One region of the Caballeronia sp. TF1N1 genome, then DNA from elsewhere that is predicted to be linked to it. Evidence: riboswitches for the same ligand, from Rfam matches in the RefSeq annotation. Region 1 holds a riboswitch; the other holds the start of a gene.

Region 1 (10,928 bases):
GAAGTGCCAGCCCACCATCGCGATGATCAACGCGACGATCAGTCCCGCAAGCGAAGCCTGCCACGCGGGACGGCGCGCCCAGCCGAGCATGACGAGTACGACGATGATAGGCAACGCGGCAACGATGAAGGAGAGCGCGAGCGAACCCGCGACAGGCGTGAGGATCTGATGGAACATCGGGTCTCCTGTGTCTCTATTCTTGGATGGATGCCGCGGTCTTCGCTGCTGGTTCGAGTGGTATCGAAGACTTTAAGCAACCGCATAACGCGCTCACTAAGAATAGGGCGAGGATGGCCCTCGTCAAGGCTTGAATATTGGCGTAAGGATGCCGGATGGAAGCGGAAAGGGACGTGACGCATCCGCTCCGTTCGGAAGGTTGGTCACGCGTTTCGCGGGATGCGGCGATCAGCTCTCGACGGTCGCCGGAGTAGCGGTGGTTCGTGTTGCCGCGCTGGAATCAAGACGCGATGCAGGCACTTGGCGAAACACCCAAAGCGCGAGCAGCCCAAGGGATGCGACCATCCACAGCAGGAAAAAAGCGAAGGCCATCATGTCCAATCCCCGAGAACGATAGGTAACGCTTGGGCTGACACCCGCGCGGTCCAATAAGTAGGGATACCATTTAGCGATAATCGTGCCAAAGCACCGGCGTAATCCGCCAGGGCCTTGTCGGATAAGGAAAGTGACCGATCGTACAGAGCGGCAGGGCAAGCGGATTGCACCTGCATTGCCGGGAAATGTTTCAGAATTGTTACTTTTGTCGGTAATAGCGGCGCAGAGTGCAACATCGACGCCGCGTCCGAGCGTGGTGTTTGATTATTCAATGGCCATGGCCGCCACCGCCATGTCCACCGCCGCCTTGCCAACTGCCACCGCCGCCGTGCCATCCGCCGCCACCGCCGTGCCATCCACCGCCGCCACCATGCCATCCGCCGCCATAGCCACGTCCCCAGCAACATCCGCCGCCGCCCCAGTAGCCGAAGCCGATCGACACCGACGGATAACCGTAGCCGTAATAACCGGGGTAAGCAGCATATGCGGGATAAGCGGCGTAAGCGGGATAAGGTGCGTACGCGTAAGGATAGGGATAAGCCGGCGCATACGGCGTGCTCGTATAGATCGTCGAGTAGTCGACTGTCGGCGCGGCCACTGCGTACTGAGCTTGCGACGGCGCGTTCGCGGCACTGACGCCCGAAGCACCTTGCGCCGGTAACGCGAACTCACGTTGCGTGTAGGCAGCGGGAACCGGCGGATAGTAATAAGCGGGGTAGTCGGGATACGGCAGGTAGCATCCGCCGAGAAGCAATCCGGCAGCAAGCGAAGCGGCCGCTGCCCTGTAACCGAAGATGATGCGCGGGGAAATCATGATGCTGCTCCTTGCTTGCGACTTGCCGGACTCTACCTATGCGATTGCGAGGAAGGGTCCGTTAAGAAGGAGCTTACTCGATCGTTGCGGCGTGCGCGTCGCGCGTCCGCTAACAAATCTCGGCGTGTATCAATCCTGAAACAGCCCTCGATCGAAGCGGCGGCAAGCATCGCTGCTTGCCGCATAAGATGACTGTGGATCGCCCGCTTACTTCCCGACTTGATTGCCGATAACCCCGCCTACTGCCGCGCCCCCCAACGTCGATAACGCGCTTCCGCCGATCACGGCCCCACCCGCGGCGCCAACACCAGCGCCAACGGCCGTATCGCGTTGACGCGTCGTCATGTTGTCGCAGGCCGTGAGTCCGGCGAGAAGGGAAACGACCACTGCTGCGGCGCCGATTTGTTTGATGATTTTCATGTCGACTCTCCAGAACGATTGATCAATGAAACGGCCGCGGCTTTGCCCACGCGTCCTGCCGTTCGATCACGATCTGGCTTTCATCGACGGACGCCGCAACGTTTTTTTCGCCGGTTCGTTCGTTTATCAGCAGGAAAGATGCCCGAAACGGTGCACGCGCGCGCCATGCAAAAACGGCCTGCAAGGAAGCACAGGCCGTTGCGTACAGTCAGCGTTTGCTTCAGGTCGGCTGATAAATCTCCGCGCCCTTCTTCACGAACTCGATGGCCTTGGTCTGCATGCCCTTGGCGAGCGCATCGCTTTCGGAGACGCCTTGCTTGGCCGCGAAGTCGCGCACGTCCTGCGTGATCTTCATCGAGCAGAAGTGCGGGCCGCACATCGAGCAGAAATGCGCGACCTTGGCGGAATCCTTCGGCAAGGTTTCGTCGTGAAACTCGCGCGCCTTGTCGGGATCGAGGCCGAGGTTGAACTGGTCTTCCCAGCGAAACTCGAAGCGTGCCTTGGATAGCGCGTTGTCGCGCACCTGCGCGCCTGGATGACCCTTCGCCAGATCGGCCGCGTGCGCCGCGAGCTTGTACGTGATGATGCCGGTCTTGACGTCGTCCTTGTTCGGAAGTCCGAGATGCTCCTTCGGCGTGACGTAGCAAAGCATGGCGGTGCCGAACCAGCCGATCATCGCCGCGCCGATGCCCGAGGTGATGTGATCGTAGCCCGGCGCGATGTCGGTGGTGAGCGGCCCGAGCGTGTAGAAGGGCGCCTCGTCGCACCATTCCAGCTGCAGGTCCATGTTCTCCTTGATGAGCTGCATCGGCACATGGCCGGGGCCTTCGATCATCACTTGCACGTCGTGCTTCCACGCGATCTGCGTGAGTTCGCCGAGCGTCTTCAGTTCACCGAGCTGGGCTTCGTCGTTCGCGTCGTAGATGGAGCCGGGACGCAGGCCGTCGCCGAGCGAGAACGAGACGTCGTACTGCTTCATGATCTCGCAGATGTCTTCGAAGTGCTCGTAGATGAAGCTTTCCCGATGATGCGCGAGACACCATTTCGCCATGATCGAGCCGCCGCGCGAGACGATCCCCGTCATGCGGTTGGCCGTCAGCGGCACGTATTGCAGGCGCACGCCCGCGTGAATGGTGAAGTAATCGACGCCTTGCTCGGCTTGCTCGACGAGCGTGTCGCGAAAGATTTCCCAAGTCAGGTCTTCGGCCTTGCCGTTGACCTTTTCGAGCGCCTGATAGATCGGCACCGTGCCGATCGGCACCGGCGAATTGCGGATGATCCACTCGCGCGTCTCGTGAATATGCTTGCCCGTGGACAGGTCCATCACCGTGTCGCCGCCCCAGCGGATCGCCCAGGTCATCTTGTCGACTTCCTCGCCGATCGACGAACTCACGGCCGAATTGCCGATGTTCGCGTTGATCTTCACGAGGAAGTTGCGCCCGATGATCATCGGCTCGCTTTCCGGGTGATTGATGTTCGCGGGGATGATCGCGCGGCCGCGCGCCACTTCATCGCGTACGAACTCGGGCGTGATGGCCTTCAGGGCGTCCTTGTCGAAAGGCACCGCGCCGAACGACTGGCCGGGATGCTGACGGCCCATCATCGCGGCGAGCTTTTCGCCGTTCGGACCGCTCGTCTTGAGGCTTTCGAGGTATTCGGCGCGGCGCTGATTCTCGCGAATGGCGATGTATTCCATCTCCGGCGTGACGATGCCCTGCCGCGCGTAATGCATCTGCGACACATTCTTGCCGGGCGTCGCGCGTCGCGGATGACGATGCAGATCGGGGAAGCGCAGCTCGGCCGTTTTCGGATCGGCGGCGCGCTCGCGGCCGAATTCGCTCGAAAGATCCGCGAGTTCCTCGGTGTCGCCGCGCGCTTCGATCCAGCCGGCGCGCAACGCGGGCAAACCGGAGCGGATGTCGATCTTCGCGTCCGGATCGGAGTAGGGGCCGGACGTGTCGTACACGTACACCGGCGGATTCTTTTCGCCGCCGAAACTGTCGGGCGTGTCGGACTGCGTGATCTCGCGCATCGGGACGCGGATGTCGGGCGTCGAACCCGTCACGTAGACCTTGCGCGAGTTGGGCAGCGGCGCGATGGCGGCTGCATCGACGATGGCGTTTTCGGAAAGGAACTTGGGATTCGCATTCATGTGCTGTTTCTCCTTTTCAGTCGCAGGGACGGTAATTGACAGCGAGCACGCGGGCGATCGAACGAACAACGAACAAACGAACGCCGGCGAGCTCGGCTGATTCAGGAGCTAGACAGGGAGGAACGAGATGGAAAGGTGCGGGCCCGAGAAGACGTGGCGCGTGAGAGAGATACCGTGCGCCGAGGCCCGAACGCTTCCCTGCGCTGGCATTATCCAGATCAGGTTCAAAGGGTATTTCTCACCCACATTGCACGGGCCATTCAGTCGACGCAGCCGGACGAATCGCGATGTGCAACGCAGGACCCCCGCGTTAGCAGGCGTCACCATACATCGTGGCGTGGCATCTTGGCAACCGTTCGCGAAGTTTGCGCTGAAGCGCAGGCGCTTACTGCATAATGGCGAGCGCGCGATTTTCGGTACTTACCCGGATGTCGTCAGCAGTCGCCCCGCCTGTCGCTTCCGCACTTCTTTCGCTCCGTCATGCCGTCCATCGTCAGTCCCGCCTCGTTCGTCACCTGGCGCGCGCGTTCTTCAAGCTCATGCCCCGTTCGGTCGATTGGCGGCAGTCCCCATTGCAAGTCTCTTGCCCCAATCCGGGCGCGCTTCGCGGAGTAATGCATGTCTGCCGTACCTCCGCGTCTGCCGCTCGGTTTTCCCGACCGCTTTCCGTTTCGCGCTCCTCGCAGCCTCAAGGGACGCGTCGCGCTCGCGCTGGCCGTCGTTTATCTCGTGTGGGGATCGACGTATCTCGGCATTCACCTGGCGCTCGAATCGTTTCCGCCGCTCATGCTCGGCGGCCTGCGTAACCTGTGCGCTGGCGTCGGTCTCTTCGTGATCGCCATGCATCGCAAGGCGGTGTGGCCGACGGCGCGTGAAGTACGGAATGCAGCGATCGTCGGGACTTTGCTCGAAGGTTTGTCGAGCGGGATGATGGCTTACGGCATGCGCACGGTGGGAACCGGCACGGCTGCCGTGATGGTGGCTACCGTGCCGCTCTTCGCGACGATCTTCACCGCGCTTGCCGGGCGCAGTGTGGCGAAGGGCGAATGGTTTGCGGTGGCGCTGGGTCTCTTGGGTATCGTGTTGCTCAATCATGGCGATCCCTCGCCGAGCTCGACCGTCGGCACGCTCGCCATCTTGTGCGCGGCAATTTTTTGGGCGGGCGGGGCGCATCTGGCAAGCCGTCTTTCGCAGCCTTCCGATCTGCTGATGTCGACTGCGTTGCAGATCGGGCTTGGCGGGCTTATCGCGACTGTCATCGCGTTCGTGTCAGGCGAGCGCCTTGGCCAAGTGAGCATGGGCGCGGGGTTTTCGTTTTTGTATCTCGTCGTGGTCGGATCGATGGCCGCGTATGTCGCTTATAACTTTCTCATTCGGAACACGAGCACGATTGTCGCGACGAGTTGTCTTTACGTGAATCCGGTCGTCGCGGTTTTATTGGGCGCTTTGTTGCTTGGGGAAATCATCACGCAGTGGACGGTTGTTGCCACGGTCGTGATTTTGATGAGCGTTGCGTTGTCGTTCTGGTTTGATTATCGGCGGCGGGGGTTGGTTTGAGCAGCGCGCCCTCCGCCTTTCCTTTTGTAAAAACCTCCTCCGCGCGCTGCATTCGCTACTATCCGGCGCCGCTTTAGTCGGCCTTCCAGCTCGGCCCGAGCAATTCCTCTAACGAATAACAAACCCTTGCGGCGCAAGGCTCGCCGTCATTTCGGCCGCCTCTGCGCACCGATGCAGGGCATGCGCATTGCTCAATGCCGTCACCCTCGAACGACAGTTTCATCGGCATGACACGAAAGCCTGTCGTTCAAGGGAATAGAAGCAAAAGAGAGAAGGGGTCTTCCGAGGCGCGCCGGGCAATACGCATGATCACTTAAGCGTGGTGCTCGCAGCGCGGACCGGACAACAAAATCAATGATCAAAGCTAAGGAAGGTGGAAACATGAAGCTCATCCGCACAGTCACCGCGCTTGCCGCCGTCGCCTCGATCCTGTCCGCTTGTGGCGGCTCCGACGACGTAGGCAAGGAACTCGGACTCACGAATCCAGAAGTCCACTTCATCCACGCGATCCCGAGTGCCCCCAACGTCGATTTCTACGACAACGGCAAGGTGCTGCAAGCGAATCTCGGCTACCAGACGGTGACGAACTTCGCAAACATCGATACGGGCCAGCAGAACTTCTCCTACGCCGCCGTCAACACGACGACGCAACTCGCGACCGACACGAGCATCTCGAATGCCGCCAAGGGTCACGAGTACACGGTGATCGCGCTGCCTGACGCGGGTTTCCTGCCGTCCATCGCCGTGATCGACGATCCGTTCGACAAGGGCCTGCTCTCGAACAGCGCGCGGGTGCGCGGCTTCAATGCGTCGGCGAATGCGCAGACTCTCGATTTGTATCTGGTCGCACCGGGGACGAACATCGCGACCGTCAATCCGACGATGGCGGGCGTCGGCTTCAAGAACGCCGTGCCGGCAACGACGCGAGACTCGCTCTACGTCAACGGCGGGACGTATCAGCTGGTCGCGACGCTGCCAGGTTCGAAGACGCCGGTGTATGCGTCGGCATCGTTCAATCTGAGCAACAACGCCGATTGGCTCGTGACGACGCTGCCTTCAGGCAACGCGTTGTCGCAAGTGATCCCGAACAAGATTCGCGTGCTCGTTGCGCAGGGCGGCAATACCACGACGCCTGCGATCGAGCTGCCGGACACGCTGTAATCTGAAGCGCCCGGGTAACAGGGCGCAGACATCGACGAACCCCACGCTGCCGCACGCGTGGGGTTTTTCGTTCGAAGAAGAGCGGGTTTATGACCCTCGCAGACATCCGGCCGCCTAACTACGTGCGAACGTCGCCAATCACGCGAGGCAAGCAAGCCTCAGGTGCCACGCATCCACGCTCTCTCACGTACTAAAGACAAACGAAAAAAATCCCGCCAAAAAACATGACGGGACGACAGAAAAACAGCACGAGACATCAACGCGATGAGCGCCTGGCTCACCGCGCCGCGGCCAATTTACTTATGCTCTTCGGCCGAATTCGAAATAGCCTGACCGCCCTTCGAGATATCCTGGCCCGCGCCCGACATGGTATTGCAGCCCGCGAGCGCGGCGGTGCCGGCAATCAGCAGCAAAGCGATGATTCGAGTCATGTGTGTTCCCCTTGAATTAGAAATTCGGGTAGCCCTTCGAGGCTTCCGTTGTGATCAATCATAAAAAAGCGGCGTAGTCGACGCTGTAGGCGCGCACGGGTTTTTGGTGTCGGCCGTCTCTGCTATTGGCGTAAGTATCGTCCTACGTAATCAAGCAAGCGGAACGGCCGCCGGCGTGCTTGCATCGATGAACGCACCCGCGCTGCGCTCGCGTGGCATCGACACGCTGATGCGCGTGCCATGCGGCGCCACGCGTTCGATCTCGAAGCGCCCGCCGCGCGCCGACACGCGCTGACGCATGCCGACCAGGCCGTGCGTCTGCGTGCGCTTCAAATCCTGCGGACGTATGCCGATGCCGTCATCCGCGATAGCGAGCGCAACGTCGTCACCATCGAGCGCGAGTGCAATTTCGATGCGGTTCGCGCGCGCGTATTTCGCCGCGTTCGTGAGCGTCTCCTGCGCCACCCGAAAGAGCGCGATCTCGATAGCCTCGCCGAGCTTCACATCGTCGCCGGGAAGATCGAATTCGACGCTCCAGCCGTTGCGTTGCGCGGCTTCATCGGCGAGCGAGCGTAGCGCGGTCACGAGACCGAAGTTGGCAAGCACGGTCGGCCGCATGTCTTCGATAATTCGCCGCTTGAGCGCAATTCCCTGGTCCAGATTGCCGATGGCGCGCGCGAGCTTGTCGGACATGGCGGGTTCGCTCGTCCTGAGCTTGCCGCGCACCCACGCGACATCCATCTTGCTCGCGGTAAGAATGGAGCCAAGTTCGTCGTGCAGTTCGCGCGCAAGTTCGGTCTTTTCGTTTTCGCTCACGGATTGCAAATGCCACGCGAGCGCTTCGAGCTGACGCGTGCGTTCGAACACGAGCCGGTCGAGTTCCTCCTGCTGCGTAATGAGCTTCTTCTGCACGCGGTCCTGCTTGTCCAACTGGATACCGAGATTGCGGAACAGCAGCAGGAACAGGACGATGTTGAGCGCGCACAACGCGCCGACGCACAGCGTGGAAATGCGCTGATCGGCGCGGCTTGCATCGAGCGCGTGCTGCGCGCGTTGCTCTTCGTTCAGCCGCAGGAGGGCGAGCGCGGCATCGAGCGTGGCGCTGGTGTCGGGCGACGGCGTCGCTACGACGCGTGCGCGCATTTCCGCATCCGCGGGCGTCTTCGACAGATCGGCGAGATGCGCCTCGCCTTGCGCGATGTTCTCGTCGGCGGCCGCGCGAATCTGCGCGAAGCTCGCAAGCGCGGCGTCATCGCCGATGCGGCGGTAATAGCTATCGAGCGAGGTCAACGCGCGGCGCACGCGCCCGGCCGTTTGCGCGAAGTGGCTCTTGTAGGTGTCGTCGGCGGCAAGCGCGAAACCGCGTTCCTCGGCGCTGAGCGTGGCGATATCGGCCGCCAGCGACGATAACTGCGCGGTGGCGCTTTTTGCATCGAGCGCGGTCTCGTACTCGGCCGCGATGCGCATGCGCCCCGATTCCAGAATCACGAGCCCGCCGACGGTAATGACGATAGCCACCGTCATCGCGACCGCCCAGCTATAGCGATGCATCCATTCGTTGATACGCGTTGCGCGCCGGGCGAGTCCCTGTGGAGTTTCAGATGCTGCCGGCGCGGCGTCTTTTAGAACGTGGCTCATGGTGTGTTTCTGCGGTTCCGGCGGGCGTCGTGAGCCACGCCGGCAAAGCCGTTTGAAAGCGGATGTCGGTGGATTCCCACAGCAAAAAAGGAGCCAGCCCGGATGCGCGCGCCCAAAGGCCCGGCTAGCATGGGTTCGTCATCATTTTTCAATCATTCCAACGGGGAACGATCATGCTGAAGTGGGCATTGTTTTTCGCGATCGTGGCCGTGATCGCCGGTCTTCTCGGGTTCACGGGCGTGGCGGCGGGCGCCGCGACCATCGCCAAATTCTTGTTCGTGCTGTTCCTGATTCTGTGCGTCGTGTTCCTGGTGCTCGGCTTCGTCGTCACCAAGAAAATAGTCGATTAGCGACCAACTCACTCGCGCCCGAACCTGAATCAGACCATCAAAAGCAAGTCAGGGGGATTCCATGCTTCATTACGCTGCCGTTTTCTTCGTCATCGCGATAATCGCGGCCGTGTTCGGCTTTACCGGCATTGCCGCGGGCGCCGCGGAAATCGCCAAGATCCTTTTCTATATTTTCCTGGTGGTGTTCGTCGTCACGCTGCTGCTGGGCGTGTTTCGAACCTGACGTACGCCAGAAAGCCTTGCTGCACCGGGCCGCTCGCGCGGCCCGCGCCTTTTGCGAAGCATTGGTGGGAGCAGGCATGGCGCGTGCATCGGAGCTTTTTGATTGGATAGCAGGGCCCTATGAACAAAGCGGCACGCGTAGGCCTGCTCCAGCGAACGTCTTTCATCAAATATCAAGGAGTGAACCAAATGTCCAAATCGTCTGCTGTACAAGCCGCGCCGACTCAATCGCGGGACGCATTCGTCCTCGACGTGGAAAAGATCCGCGCCGATGCGCGCACGCACATGGACGAGGGCCCGGTCACGCCGAGCTACGGCGCGGATCGCGAAGTCGTGCTCAAGCTGCTGAACGACTCGCTCGCGACGGAAATCGTCTGCACGCTGCGCTACAAGCGTCACTATTTCATGGCCAAGGGCATCCATTCGGAAGCCGTCGCAGCCGAATTTCTCGAACACGCCAACGAGGAACAGGAACACGCCGATACGCTCGCGGAGCGCATCGTCCAACTGGGCGGGGCGCCGAACTTCGCACCCGACAGCCTGAAGTCGCGCTCGCATTCCGAGTACAAGGAAGGCTCGGACCTGATCGACATGATCCGCGAGAATCTGATCGCCGAGCGGATTGCGATCGATACGTATCGGGAGATCATTCGCTATCTCGGCGACAAGGATGTCACCACGCGCCGTATCTTCGAAGACATTCTGGCGGTGGAAGAAGAGCACGCCGACGACATGGCCGATCTGCTGGAAGGCCGTAACGGCTAAATAGCAGGGCATGCCGGCATGACGTCACGCGATGCGCGGAACTCGTCCGAGACCGCGCATCTTTTGCGTGGGCGCATGCGTACAATGGCGGCTCATCCCTGATTTCAAGCGCGAATGATCCGAGTCCTGATAGCCGACGACCATGCGATCGTACGCAGCGGTTTCAAGCAGTTCGTCGCGGACGAACCCGATATGGAAGTGGCGGCGGAAGCCTCCACTGGCGACGAAACCATCGCGCACGTGCGCGTTCAGGCGTTCGACGTGGTGTTGCTCGACATCGCGATGCCCGACAAGAACGGCGTCGATACCTTGCGTGTCATCAAGCAGATTCGTCCGGAGCAGGGCGTGCTGATGCTGTCGGGCTATCCCGAGAGTCAGTACGCGATCAACTTGTTGAAGGCGGGCGCGAACGGTTATCTGAACAAGGACGCGGCGCCGGAAGAAATCGTCCGGGCGATTCGCACGGTGGCGCGCGGGCATCGGTATCTGTCGGAATTCATCGCCGACGCGCTCGCCGACAAGCTCGACAAGCCTGCCGCCGAACGCCCGCACGAGGCGTTGTCCGAGCGCGAGTTTCAGGTCTTCTGCAAGCTCGCGGCGGGGCGTATTCCGACTGAGATCGCGGAAGAACTGCATCTGTCGGTGAAGACGGTGAGCACGTACCGCGCGCGCGTGCTCGAAAAAATGAGACTGGCGAACAACGCGGATCTCACGTACTACGCAATCAAGAACGGCCTGATCGAATAGCGCGACGCGCAGTCGGACGGCAAGCTGAACCGGAGGGCGCCCGACGTGGGCAAGCACATCATCACCGACGACCGTGCGCAGCAACGCGAAGCGCGCGACACGCCGCTCGCGGTGCTGCT
Region 2 (10,928 bases), 1.4 Mb from region 1:
CTAGAACGAGTTCAGATCGCGCGCCTGTCAAACTGTAAAAAATGCTGCCAAGTATTTTACCGGCCGTTAGCGCCAGTCCGCTCAACGCAAGCGGAACGAAGGGAATCCCGGCGCGCGCGGCGGAACGTACTGATGTCCCGGAACCGTGTTGTTGCCCGTGTCGCTCGCTGCGCGCGGCGCGCCAGCGGCTCCAGAAGCAGGCGTCGCGCCCGATGCCGCTTCGGACGGAACCGCCGTGGCCGAAGCGCCCGCCGGAGTCGCGGCTTCCGCGCCTTCCGCATCGTAGTTTGGAAGCGGCGCTTCGCTGTAATCGGGCGAGGTGCCTTCGCCACCGGTAATCAGATATTGCCGCCGCTGCAGGTAAGCGTTACGAACGAAAGAGTATTTGTCGAGCGCGGCATCCGAAAGAATGTCGGATGCATCCAGCAGGTTCGCGCGTGTGTTCACGAGATTTACGCCGTACAAGGCCCAGCTCACGGAATCCGGCTGCACGTAACTCAGCGGATTACCGAAATAATCGACCGCGAGGCCGCCGGTATCGCGCACGGTGCTTGGTCCAAGGAGCGGCAGCACGACGTACGGGCCAGGCGGCACGCCGTAGTGCCCGAGCGTGAGACCGAAGTCGCCCGAATGCTTCGGCAGCTTGGCGACGGTCGCCACGTCGAACAGACCGCCCACGCCGAACACCGTGTTGATCGCGACGCGCATGATGTCAGACACGCCATCCGCGATTCTCAGTTGCAGAAGATTGTTCGCCGCGATGTAGACATCGCCGATATTCGAGAAGAAGTTCGTAACGCTGTTGCGCACGGGTTCCGGGACGGCCCAGACGTAAGCCTGCGCCACCGGCTTGAACGCGTATTGATCGACCTTGTCGTTGATCGTGAACATCGTCCGGTTGTAGCTCTCGAAGGGATCGCCCTTGGTCGGAGTGGTCACTGTCGCGCACCCGCCGAACATGCCCACCGTTGCCGCTAGAACGATTGCGCGCCGCATCCCTGTCGAGTGCATGTTGTTTCTCCTTATTGAGCCGTACCCGAGGCTGCGCTCGCGCCCATCGCGCTTGCCGCACCCGGAAATGCCGGTGCGGGAGCTGCCGTTGCCGCCGGCGCCGCCGAGGATTTCGACGCGCCGGAATCCGCTGCCTTGTTATAGAGGAACTGTCCGATCAGATTTTCTAGCACCACGGCGGACTGCGTCATCGTGATGGTGTCGCCGTTCTTGAGCATCTGATCGTCGCCGCCCGGCTCCAGGCCGATGTACTGCTCGCCGAGCAGACCGGAAGTCAGAATCTTGGCGGACGAATCTTTCGGAAATTGATATTGCTTGTCGATGTCGATGGCGACCACCGCCTGATACGTATTTCCATCGAAGCTGATCGAGCCGACGCGCCCGACCGTCACGCCCGCGCTCTTGACCGGCGCGCGCGCCTTAAGGCCGCCGATGTTGTCGAACTTGAGCTTCACCGCGTAGGTCTGCTGGAACGACAGCGAACTCATGTTGCCCGCCTTCAGCGCAAGGAACAGCAGCGCCACGAAACCGAGCACCACGAAGAGGCCGACCCAAAAGTCGAGAGCAGTCTTTTTCATCGTCTTCCCAAAGAGAATCTTGTCGCAGAGCGCGTGTGAGGTCTGTGCCCTTCACAACGCCCACGCCCTCGCGGGCGTTTTGCATTTGGTTCATTAGCTGGACATCAGCTGAACATCAACGCGGTCAGCAGGAAATCGAGGCCGAGCACCGCGAGCGACGCGTACACGACCGTCTTCGTGGTCGCGCGCGACACGCCTTCCGGCGTTGGCCGTGCTTCGTAGCCCTGGAACAATGCGATGAACGTCACCGCGAAGCCGAACACGATGCTCTTGATGACGCCATTGCCGACATCGCGCCACACGTCCACGCCGCCTTGCATCTGCGACCAGAACGCGCCGGAATCCACGCCGATCAGCAACACGCCGACCACATACCCGCCGATGATGCCGACCGCGCTGAAAATGGCCGCCAGCACGGGCATGGCGATGATGCCCGCCCACATGCGCGGCGCGACCACCACTTTCATGGGATCGACGGCCATCATTTCCATTGCCGTGAGTTGTTCGCCCGCCTTCATCAAACCGATCTCGGCAGTCAGCGACGTACCCGCGCGGCCGGCGAACAACAGCGCCGTGACGACCGGCCCGAGTTCGCGCACGAGCGAAAGCGCGACCAGCAGTCCGAGCGCCTGCTCCGAACCATAGCGGTTCAATGTGTAATATCCCTGCAGCCCGAGTACGAAGCCGACGAACAGGCCCGACACCGCGATGATGACAAGCGAATAATTGCCGACGAAGTGAATTTGCTTCGTGACGAGACGCGGCCGCCGCAAAAGCGGGAAGAATTCGAGTACGAGGCGCAACAGCATGCGCATTGCATAACCGGCGGTTCCGAAACCGTCGAGCACCCAGCGTCCGAGCGCGCTGATCATGCTTTCCCTCCGATGCCGAAATCCGCCGCGAGCGGCTGGCTCGCGTAATGAAACTTGAAGGGACCGTCCGGCGTGCCGTCGATGAACTGACGCACGGTCGGGTCTTCCGACGCGCGTAATTGCTCCGGCGTGCCTTCCGCGTGAATGCCGCCGTTCGCGACGAAGTACACGTAGTCCGCAATGGCGAACGACTCGGGCACATCGTGCGAAACGAGAATGGACGTGGCGCCGAGAGCGTCGTTGAGCGTGCGGATGAGTTGCGCGGTTATGCCGAGCGAGATGGGATCGAGACCGGCGAACGGCTCGTCGTACATCATCAGTTCGGGATCGAGCGCGATGGCGCGGGCAAGCGCGACGCGGCGCGCCATGCCGCCGGAAATCTCCGACGGCGCGAGATCGCGCGCGCCACGCAGGCCAACCGCGTTGAGCTTCATCAGGACGAGATCGCGGATGAGCTCTTCCGGCAGATCCGTGTGTTCCCGCAGCGGAAACGCGACGTTCTCGAACACGGTCTGGTCGGTGAACAGCGCGCCGAATTGAAACAGCATGCCCATCCGGCGGCGCAGCGCGTAAAGACCGTCGCGCGATTGCGTGCCGACGTCCTTGCCCGCGAACAGCACCTGACCGCGGCTGGCTTTCACCAGCCCGCCGATCAATCGTAAGGTTGTCGTCTTGCCGCAGCCGGAGCCACCCATGACCGCAACCACCTGACCACGCGTGAAACGCATGTTCAGGTTCGAGAGAACGGGCCGATTACCGTAACCGAAATCGACGTCGCGAAGCTCTAGCAGGGGCTCGGGGAAAGCTGGCACGAGGTAAGAAATTCCTTGGACGCAAGAGGCCGAATTATAGGGCCTGCGCGCAATCGGTGCTTTACCTACGCTCTACCCGATATGATTTTCAGAACATTTACCCTTGATTTGCAAAGCTTTGTTGTAGCGACTCGACGGCGGCTTCGGTGTCCGCCGCTTCTGTCACGGCACGCACGACAGCAGCGCTTCCTACGCTGGTCGCCAGCACCTCGGGCAATACCTTGCCGTCGATACCGCCGATCGCGACGAGCGGCACACGTCCTTTCAGAAGCTTTACGTAGCGTGTAAGCCGCGCCAGGCCTTGCGGCTTGGTGGGCATGACTTTCGTCGTGGTGGGAAACACCGCGCCGAGCGCGAGATAGCTCGGCCGGAAGTGCAGCGCGCGAAGCATCTCGTAATAGCCGTGCGTCGAAAGTCCGAGGCGCAAGCCGGCTTGCGCGATTGCCTGCAGATCGGCGGTTTCGACATCTTCCTGACCGAGATGCACGCCGTAAGCGCGTGCGGCGATCGCTTCGCGCCAGTGATCGTTGATGAAAAGCTGCGCCTGATGCCGCTGCCCCGCCACGACCGAACGCTCGATTTCGCCGTGAAGGTCCGCTGCGTCGGTGGTCTTGCGGCGCAACTGCGCCGTGCGCACGCCGAGGTCCAGCACGCGTTCGACCCAATTCGCGCTCGGCAAGACGGGGTAGAGACCGAGCTTGTCCGGGCAAGCGGGAAAGGCAGGTTCCGGCGCGGGCGGAAGATCGCCGACGCGCGGGAACGTGTCGAAGTCGCTTGGCCACGCGTCTTCTTTCTGTTCGTCGCCGGCGCGCCATGCCATTGCCAGGACGAGCGCATCGTGCGGTTCGAAATTGCAGTCGAGGAACGCCGCCAGCGCGGCCAGCCAGTCGTCGGAACGCTCGCCTTCGAGAACATGGCGCGCGCCTGCATGCAGCAATATCACGCGACGTTCGTACGCTTCCAGCACCGTCGCATTGCCCGCGGCGTATGGCTCGTTGACGACGAGCAGATCCTGCGCACTTGGCGTATCCGGCACGGTCAGGCAGATGCGCCAGCGCGTTGGCGGCGCGGGCCACTCGCCGAGCCGCGCGCGGATACGTTCGGCGACTTCGGTCAACTCATCCGCCGGCGGCCAGAAAACTTCGTGTCCGAGCAAGCTCATGCAGCACCTCCGTCCTGATGCCAGAACGGCATGCCAACGACCGGCGTGCTGGCCTGCGCGCTGTCGCGCTCGGCCATCGGACCGGCGAGAAACGCCGTGCGCCCGGCTTCGACACCCAGCGCGAACGCGCGCGCCATCTGCGACGGAAAGGTCGCCTGCGACACGGCGGTGTTCAAGAGCACACCGTCGAAACCCCACTCCATCACCTGGCACGCATGCGAGGGCACGCCGAGGCCTGCATCGACGATCAGCGGCACGTCTGGCAGCCGCTCGCGCAACGTGCGCAGACCGTAGGGATTGGTCACGCCCTTGCCGGTGCCGATGGGCGCGCCCCAGGGCATCAACGCCTCGCAGCCGGCATCGAGCAGACGGCGGCCGATCACGAGATCCTCGGTGCAATAAGGCAGCACCTTGAAGCCGTCGCGCACGAGCTTGCCCGCCGCTTCGACGAGGCCGATCGGGTCGGGCTGCAACGTGTAGTCGTCGCCGATCAGTTCCAGCTTGATCCACGGCGTGTCGAAAACCTCGCGCGCCATGTAGGCGGTGGTCAGCACTTCATCGACGCTATGGCAGCCCGCCGTGTTTGGCAGCAGCGCGACGCCGTGACGCTTGAGGACTTCGAAAAAACCGGCCTCGCCAGTCTCGGACTGACGGCGCAGCGCGACGGTCACCATGCCGGGCCGCGCGGCATCGATGGAATCCGAAAGCGATTGCAGCGACGGATAACGCGATGTGCCGAGCAGCACACGGCTCGGGAACGTCTGGCCGTAGAGCGTGAGGCTATGGGCGGCGGTGTGTGAGGTCATGATTCGATCCTTCGGATTCGGTGGATTCAGCCGCCCGCGACGGGCGACACGACGTCGAGCTTGTCGCCGGCTCGAAGCGTCTTCGTGCCGTGCTCGCCGCGCGCGACGAACTGCCCGTTGAGCGCGACCGCGAACGGCGGTTTGGCGCCGAATGCGGCGAGCGCGTCGGTGACGGTGGCGGCATCGGTCAGACTGAATTCGCGCTGATTGATGTGGATGTTCATGGCTTTGACTTTCGATGACTAGAGCGCGGCCGCGATGGCCGGTTCGCTATGCAGAAGTTCGGACCAGCGCGCGCCGCCGCGATAATCCGCGAACGATGCGGCGTCCGCGACGGTTCCGCCGGCGATGGCTTGGGCGAGTGCGCAGGCGGCATCGGCGACTTCCGGCGCGATCATGAAGCCGTGCCGATACAGGCCGTTCACGCGCACGGTCCGCGCCCCGTCCCAGACGATGGCCGGCCGATGATCCGGCAGCGTCGGCCGGCACTGAGAATTGAGTTCGAGGATGCGCGCCTCGCCGAAACCCGGATGCACCGCGAACGCCGCACTCATCAGTTCCAGCGCCGAGCGCACGCTCACGGGCGACATGTCCTCGCCTTCGACTTCGGTCGCGCCGATCACGTAAAGATCGTCCTCTTTCGGCGCGATATACAGCGGATAACGCGGATGCAGCAGCCGCACCGGCCGCGACAACCCGATGCCCGGCGCATGCACGCGCGCCACTTCCCCGCGAATACCACGCAACGCGGGCCACGCAGTTTTGCCGCCCAGCCCACGGCAATCGATGATCCAGCGCGCGTCGGGCATGGCATCGACCGGAGAATTCCAGTGCGTGCGCACGCCGCGCGCCGTAAGTCCGGCCGCGAGCGCTCGAAGCGCCTGACGATTGTCGAGTTGACCTTCGTGCGGCAGCAGCCAGCCTTGCGCGAAACGCGTGCCGAGCGCGGGTTCCGCTTGCGCGACTTCCGCGCCCGCGAGCTTGATGAAGCCGCCATCGAGCAAGCTTGCAGGCGCGTTGGCGCGCAGCCTGCGTTCGAACAGCGGCGCTTCCGCGCGATCCGCGCCGTGCCAGACGACGAGCGTGCCGTTGCGCTGAAAGTAAACCGGCTCGGGCAACTCGGCGATGAGACCCGGCCAGCGTTCCAGCGACGCCGCGCCGAGTTCGACGACGAGCGGCTCCGCACTCGTCGCCTCGGCGAGCGGCGCGAGCATCGCGGCGGCCACCCACGCAGCCGACTGCGTGCCCGCCTCGTCGCCGCGCTCGTATAGCGCGACGCCGTGGCCCGCGCCCGCGAGTTGCCACGCCACGAGCCGCCCGACGAGTCCTCCGCCGATGACGGCGAAGTCTGGCCGGCGCGCGGCGGGCTGATCGATCGTGTTCACTTTTCCGATGTCTCCTGTCGATCGAAACGAGGCTGTGCGCCGCTCCGGTCTTATCCACGACTGATAACGCCGTGCAGCAAACGCACGAACGCGAAGACAAAACTTGCAGAGGAGAGACCGGCCCGGCAGCGGCAACGCAAACAACGCGCGCCAGGCGGAAAAGAAAGATGATGGAAGAACCTGGAGGAAAGGCGCGACGGCCGCGCGTTCTCCGGAAACTTCCCTCGCCGGTATTACCCGGATCGGGTGCAAAGGGTCTCTCTCAGCCTCGCCGCGCCAGCACACCGATAATTCGATGACGTCGCGCGCGAAGCACCCCTGTTTCGTCGAAGATCATTAGACCATGAAAGCCAAAGCCGCTGCAAACCGGGATTCCCCGCCTTTGGTCGCCTCAGTCGGCACTCTGGCACAATGCCGCGAGCATGGTTCTCCGCATGGTTGTGCGAATGAGCACGGAATTAAGCGGCAGTTAAGGGAACCTCTGAACAATCTGCGGGACAGGAAAGAGGCTGCGCGTGCGAGTATCGCGGCGCGGTGCGTCCATTCGTAACTCGGACCGGCATATCATCAGGAAGGTCATGGCCAATTCTCAACCGGAAAACACGCAGCAACAAGCCGACACGGTCTCTGCGTGGAGCCTCATCAAGCCCTACTGGGTCTCGGAGGAGCGCGGCTTCGCATGGGGTCTGCTCGTTGCCATCATCGCGATCAACATGACGGTCGTATGGATCAACGTGCGGCTCAACAGCTGGAGCGCGGCGTTCTACAACGCGCTGCAGAACAAGAACGTCCACGACTTTCCGCACCTTCTGCTGGTCTTCACCGGCCTCGCCTTCGCGTACATTCTGCTTGCGGTTTATGGGAGGTATCTGCGGCAGATGCTCGGCTTCCGCTGGCGCCAGTGGCTGACCAACAAGTATCTCGAACAGTGGTTCGGCGACCGCGCTTTTTACCGCATAGAACGCGACCGTCTCGCCGATAACCCCGACCAGCGGATCAGCGACGACCTGCAATCCTTCGCGACCACCACGCTGTCTCTGTCGCTCGATCTGCTTTCCACGCTCGTCACGCTCGTCACGTTCATCACCATTTTGTGGACGCTCGCGGGCGCGCTGACCATCACGGCATTCGGCACGCCGCTCGTCATTCCCGGCTACATGGTCTGGGCGGCGGCGCTTTACGCGATCATCGGCTCGGTCATCATTCAGAAGGTCGGGCATCCGCTGGTGTCGATCAACTACCAGCAACAGAAGGTCGAGGCCGATTTCCGCTTCGGGCTGATTCGCGTGCGCGAGAATGCCGAGCAGATCGCGTTTTACGATGGCATCGCCACCGAGACGGCCAACGCGAAGACCATTTTCCAGCGCATTCGCGACAACTGGTGGATGATCATGAAGTACACGAAGCGCATGACCTTCGTGCTCAGTTTCTACGGACAGATCGCCATCATCTTCCCGATCATGGTTGCCGCGCCGCGCTATTTCGCGGGCGCGTTCTCGTTCGGCGTCTTGATGCAGATTTCATCGGCGTTCGGCACGGTCAGCGATTCGTTCTCCTGGTTCATCAACAGTTACTCGACCTTGGTCGAATGGCGCGCCACGGTGAATCGTCTGCGCGAATTCAAGCGTGTGATGCGCTCGACGCATATCCGCGAGGAAACGTCGCCGGCAACGGCGCATGGCGGTATCAACCTGCATTACACGAGCACGAAAGCGCTGACGACCAAGGGGCTTGCGCTCGCGTTGCCGAATGGCACGCCACTTTCGCGCGTGGGCGATGTGACGATAGAACCGGGATCGCGCTGGCTGATAGTCGGGCCGTCGGGCGCGGGCAAGAGCACGCTGATGCGGGCTCTGGCGGGCCTTTGGCCGTTCGGCGACGGTAGTATCGACGCACCCGTCGACGCGAAGATGCTGTTTATCCCGCAAGTGAGCTATCTCCCGATCGGCACGCTGCGCGCGGCGTTGAGCTATCCGTCGCCGGGTGGCACCTTCACCGACGAGGAATCGCGCGAGGCGCTGCGTCTGTGCAATCTGGCCGAGTATGGCGACCGCCTGGAAGAAAGTGCGCACTGGGCGCGCAGCTTGTCGCCGGGCGAGCAACAGCGTCTTGCCGCCGCGCGCGTGCTGCTGCACAAGCCCGACTTCCTGTTCCTCGACGAAGCCACCAGCGCCCTCGATGCGGATAACGAACTGCATATCTACAACACGCTCGTCGAACGTTTGCCGAAGGCGGCGATTTTGAGCGTTGCGCACCGGGAGTCGGTGGCGCTGTTCCATGATTATCGGATCGAGATAGAGAGGACGATGGCGGAGGTTTGATTCCGTCTCTTGCTGAATGAAGAACCGCATCCGCGAGCAATTGTGGGTGCGGTTTTTCTTATTTGTGGCGGTGAGTAACTTGCCCTGCGCGCGACGTCATAGACTTCGAAGCGTTACGGCAGACAGTCACAAATAATCGATGGACTTCCTTCTACTGACAGACGACGATCTCGAATCGATGCGCCACGCGCCAAAATCCATCGTCAACAAGGGGGCGCGGTGGGTAACGAAAGGCGGTCACCGCGAAAAGAATTACGTGCTCCACGATGCACGCGATATGACACAGGTTTACCGGCTCTTTCTTCGCGTCTCGCTGACCAGAGCCAGTGCGTTTTCTGTCGGTCTCGCGCGTGTGTGGTCACCTGATGCAACCCTTGTGCTCGTGCGTTACAACGGTCCTTATCACGGGCACAGAAATGTTATCGAGCGCGTCAAGGTTCCCTTAGGCTGTCACAAGCATGTCGCCACCGAACGATACATCCGTGCCGGCCACGATCCGGACGGCTATGCTGAATCGGTCTACGACTACAATTCGGTTGAGGGAGCATTTGATTGTCTCTGCAGGGATTGCAGCGTCGACTTGCTTGACTACAACCCGTTTCAATCCGAGCTCGAGTTCTGACATGCTGCGCGACGCACCCGATACGGTTAAACGACTGCTCTGCGAGTCATGGTGTTCCGAGCTGGACGTGGCACAAGACGGTGATGCGCTTCGCTTGTCCATGCCGCTGCTGGAACCGGATGGCGACTACGTGACGGTCTGGCTTCGTCAAACGATGGGCGGCTGGCTCATCGAAGATGCGGGCACGACGTTGATGCGCATTTCCTACGACTCCGACGCTACTCTTCTCACGCGCGGTCCACGCCGTGTGCTGCTGGACAAGATGCTGGCGGAATACGGCGCGCGCCTTGGAGAAGATGGGCAGATCGTGTCCGAGTCAGACGAAACTTCACTCGGCATGTCTTTGCTTCGCTATGGTCAAGCCTTGGTGCGCGTCAACGACCTAAAGACATGGAGCAAGTCACGTGTCGCATCGACTTTTTCCGACGACCTGAAGCGTCATCTGATAGAGATTGTCGGAGTAGACAACGTGCTCGAGAACTATCTGGCGCCGCAAGTTCCCGACGCCGCTGACTACCCAATCGACTTCTCGCTCAGAGGCGGCCGCGCACCTCTTTTCGTATTCGGTGTCGCCACGCGGGAACGAGCGCGGCTGGCAACTATCGTCCTTCAGCATATCGATCAGCACATCGAGTCGTTCGATTCGATCGTGGTTTTTCAGGATGCCAGCGCGTTACCGAGCGGTGATTTACGTCGTTTAATGAACGCCGCCAACGACATGGTGGACTCGCTCGACGCGAAAGGCGCACTCGAAAAGAAAATCCGCCATCGCCTGAGAACGGCATAGCCCCGCCAACAAAAAAGGGCGAACCCCAAAGGCCCGCCCTTTTCTCCCATCAACCCCGCTCTTTTATCGCGGCAATTCGCTACTGCCCATCAAATACGCATCCACCGACCGCGCGCACTGACGCCCTTCGCGAATCGCCCACACCACGAGCGACTGACCGCGCCGCATATCGCCTGCGGTGAACACCTTGTCCGCCGACGTGTAATACGCTTTGTCACCTTCGGTCGAGGCGCGCACGTTACCGCGCGCGTCCTTGTCGACGCCAAACGCATCCAGCACCGGCGAAGCTGGCTGCGTGAAGCCCATGGCGAGCAGCACGAGGTCGGCCTTCAGCTCGAACTCGCTGTTCGGCACTTCCTGCATCTTGCCGTTCTTCCACTCGACGCGCACCGCGATCAGCTTCTCGACCTTGCCATTCTTGCCTTCGAAACGCTTCGTCGCAACCGACCAGTCACGCTCGCAACCCTCTTCATGCGACGACGACGTACGCAGCTTGATCGGCCAGTAGGGCCACACGAGCGGCTTGTTCTCTTCCTCGGGCGGCTGCGCGAGCAGTTCGAACTGCACCACGC

Evidence for each region. Region 1 has a riboswitch for thiamine pyrophosphate ahead of thiC (phosphomethylpyrimidine synthase ThiC). Riboswitches for the same ligand answer to the same signal wherever they lie in the genome.
Region 2: another riboswitch for thiamine pyrophosphate. It lies ahead of LDZ28_RS12225 (FAD-dependent oxidoreductase); the one in region 1 lies ahead of thiC (phosphomethylpyrimidine synthase ThiC).

The regions. Positions count from the first base shown of each region.
Region 1 covers NZ_CP084626.1:1,041,796-1,052,723, forward strand. The annotation lists gene LDZ28_RS04765 (L-lactate permease) at 1-177, opposite strand, end outside; gene LDZ28_RS04770 (hypothetical protein) at 821-1,366, opposite strand; gene LDZ28_RS04775 (glycine zipper 2TM domain-containing protein) at 1,574-1,786, opposite strand; gene thiC (phosphomethylpyrimidine synthase ThiC) at 2,007-3,938, opposite strand; TPP riboswitch at 4,116-4,255, opposite strand; gene LDZ28_RS04785 (EamA family transporter) at 4,557-5,495, shown strand; gene LDZ28_RS04790 (DUF4397 domain-containing protein) at 5,877-6,656, shown strand; gene LDZ28_RS04795 (entericidin A/B family lipoprotein) at 6,953-7,087, opposite strand; gene LDZ28_RS04800 (sensor histidine kinase) at 7,238-8,725, opposite strand; gene LDZ28_RS04805 (DUF1328 domain-containing protein) at 8,899-9,075, shown strand; gene LDZ28_RS04810 (DUF1328 domain-containing protein) at 9,137-9,298, shown strand; gene LDZ28_RS04815 (bacterioferritin) at 9,487-10,062, shown strand; gene LDZ28_RS04820 (response regulator transcription factor) at 10,177-10,809, shown strand; gene LDZ28_RS04825 (response regulator) at 10,855-10,928, shown strand, end outside.
Region 2 covers NZ_CP084626.1:2,612,532-2,623,459, forward strand. The annotation lists gene LDZ28_RS12190 (VacJ family lipoprotein) at 82-1,011, opposite strand; gene mlaD (outer membrane lipid asymmetry maintenance protein MlaD) at 1,023-1,589, opposite strand; gene mlaE (lipid asymmetry maintenance ABC transporter permease subunit MlaE) at 1,694-2,461, opposite strand; gene LDZ28_RS12205 (ABC transporter ATP-binding protein) at 2,458-3,273, opposite strand; gene thiE (thiamine phosphate synthase) at 3,371-4,435, opposite strand; gene LDZ28_RS12215 (thiazole synthase) at 4,432-5,241, opposite strand; gene thiS (sulfur carrier protein ThiS) at 5,268-5,465, opposite strand; gene LDZ28_RS12225 (FAD-dependent oxidoreductase) at 5,484-6,626, opposite strand; TPP riboswitch at 6,829-6,956, opposite strand; gene LDZ28_RS12230 (ABC transporter ATP-binding protein/permease) at 7,205-8,947, shown strand; gene LDZ28_RS12235 (hypothetical protein) at 9,087-9,569, shown strand; gene LDZ28_RS12240 (DUF1828 domain-containing protein) at 9,571-10,356, shown strand; gene LDZ28_RS12245 (glutamate synthase subunit beta) at 10,420-10,928, opposite strand, start outside.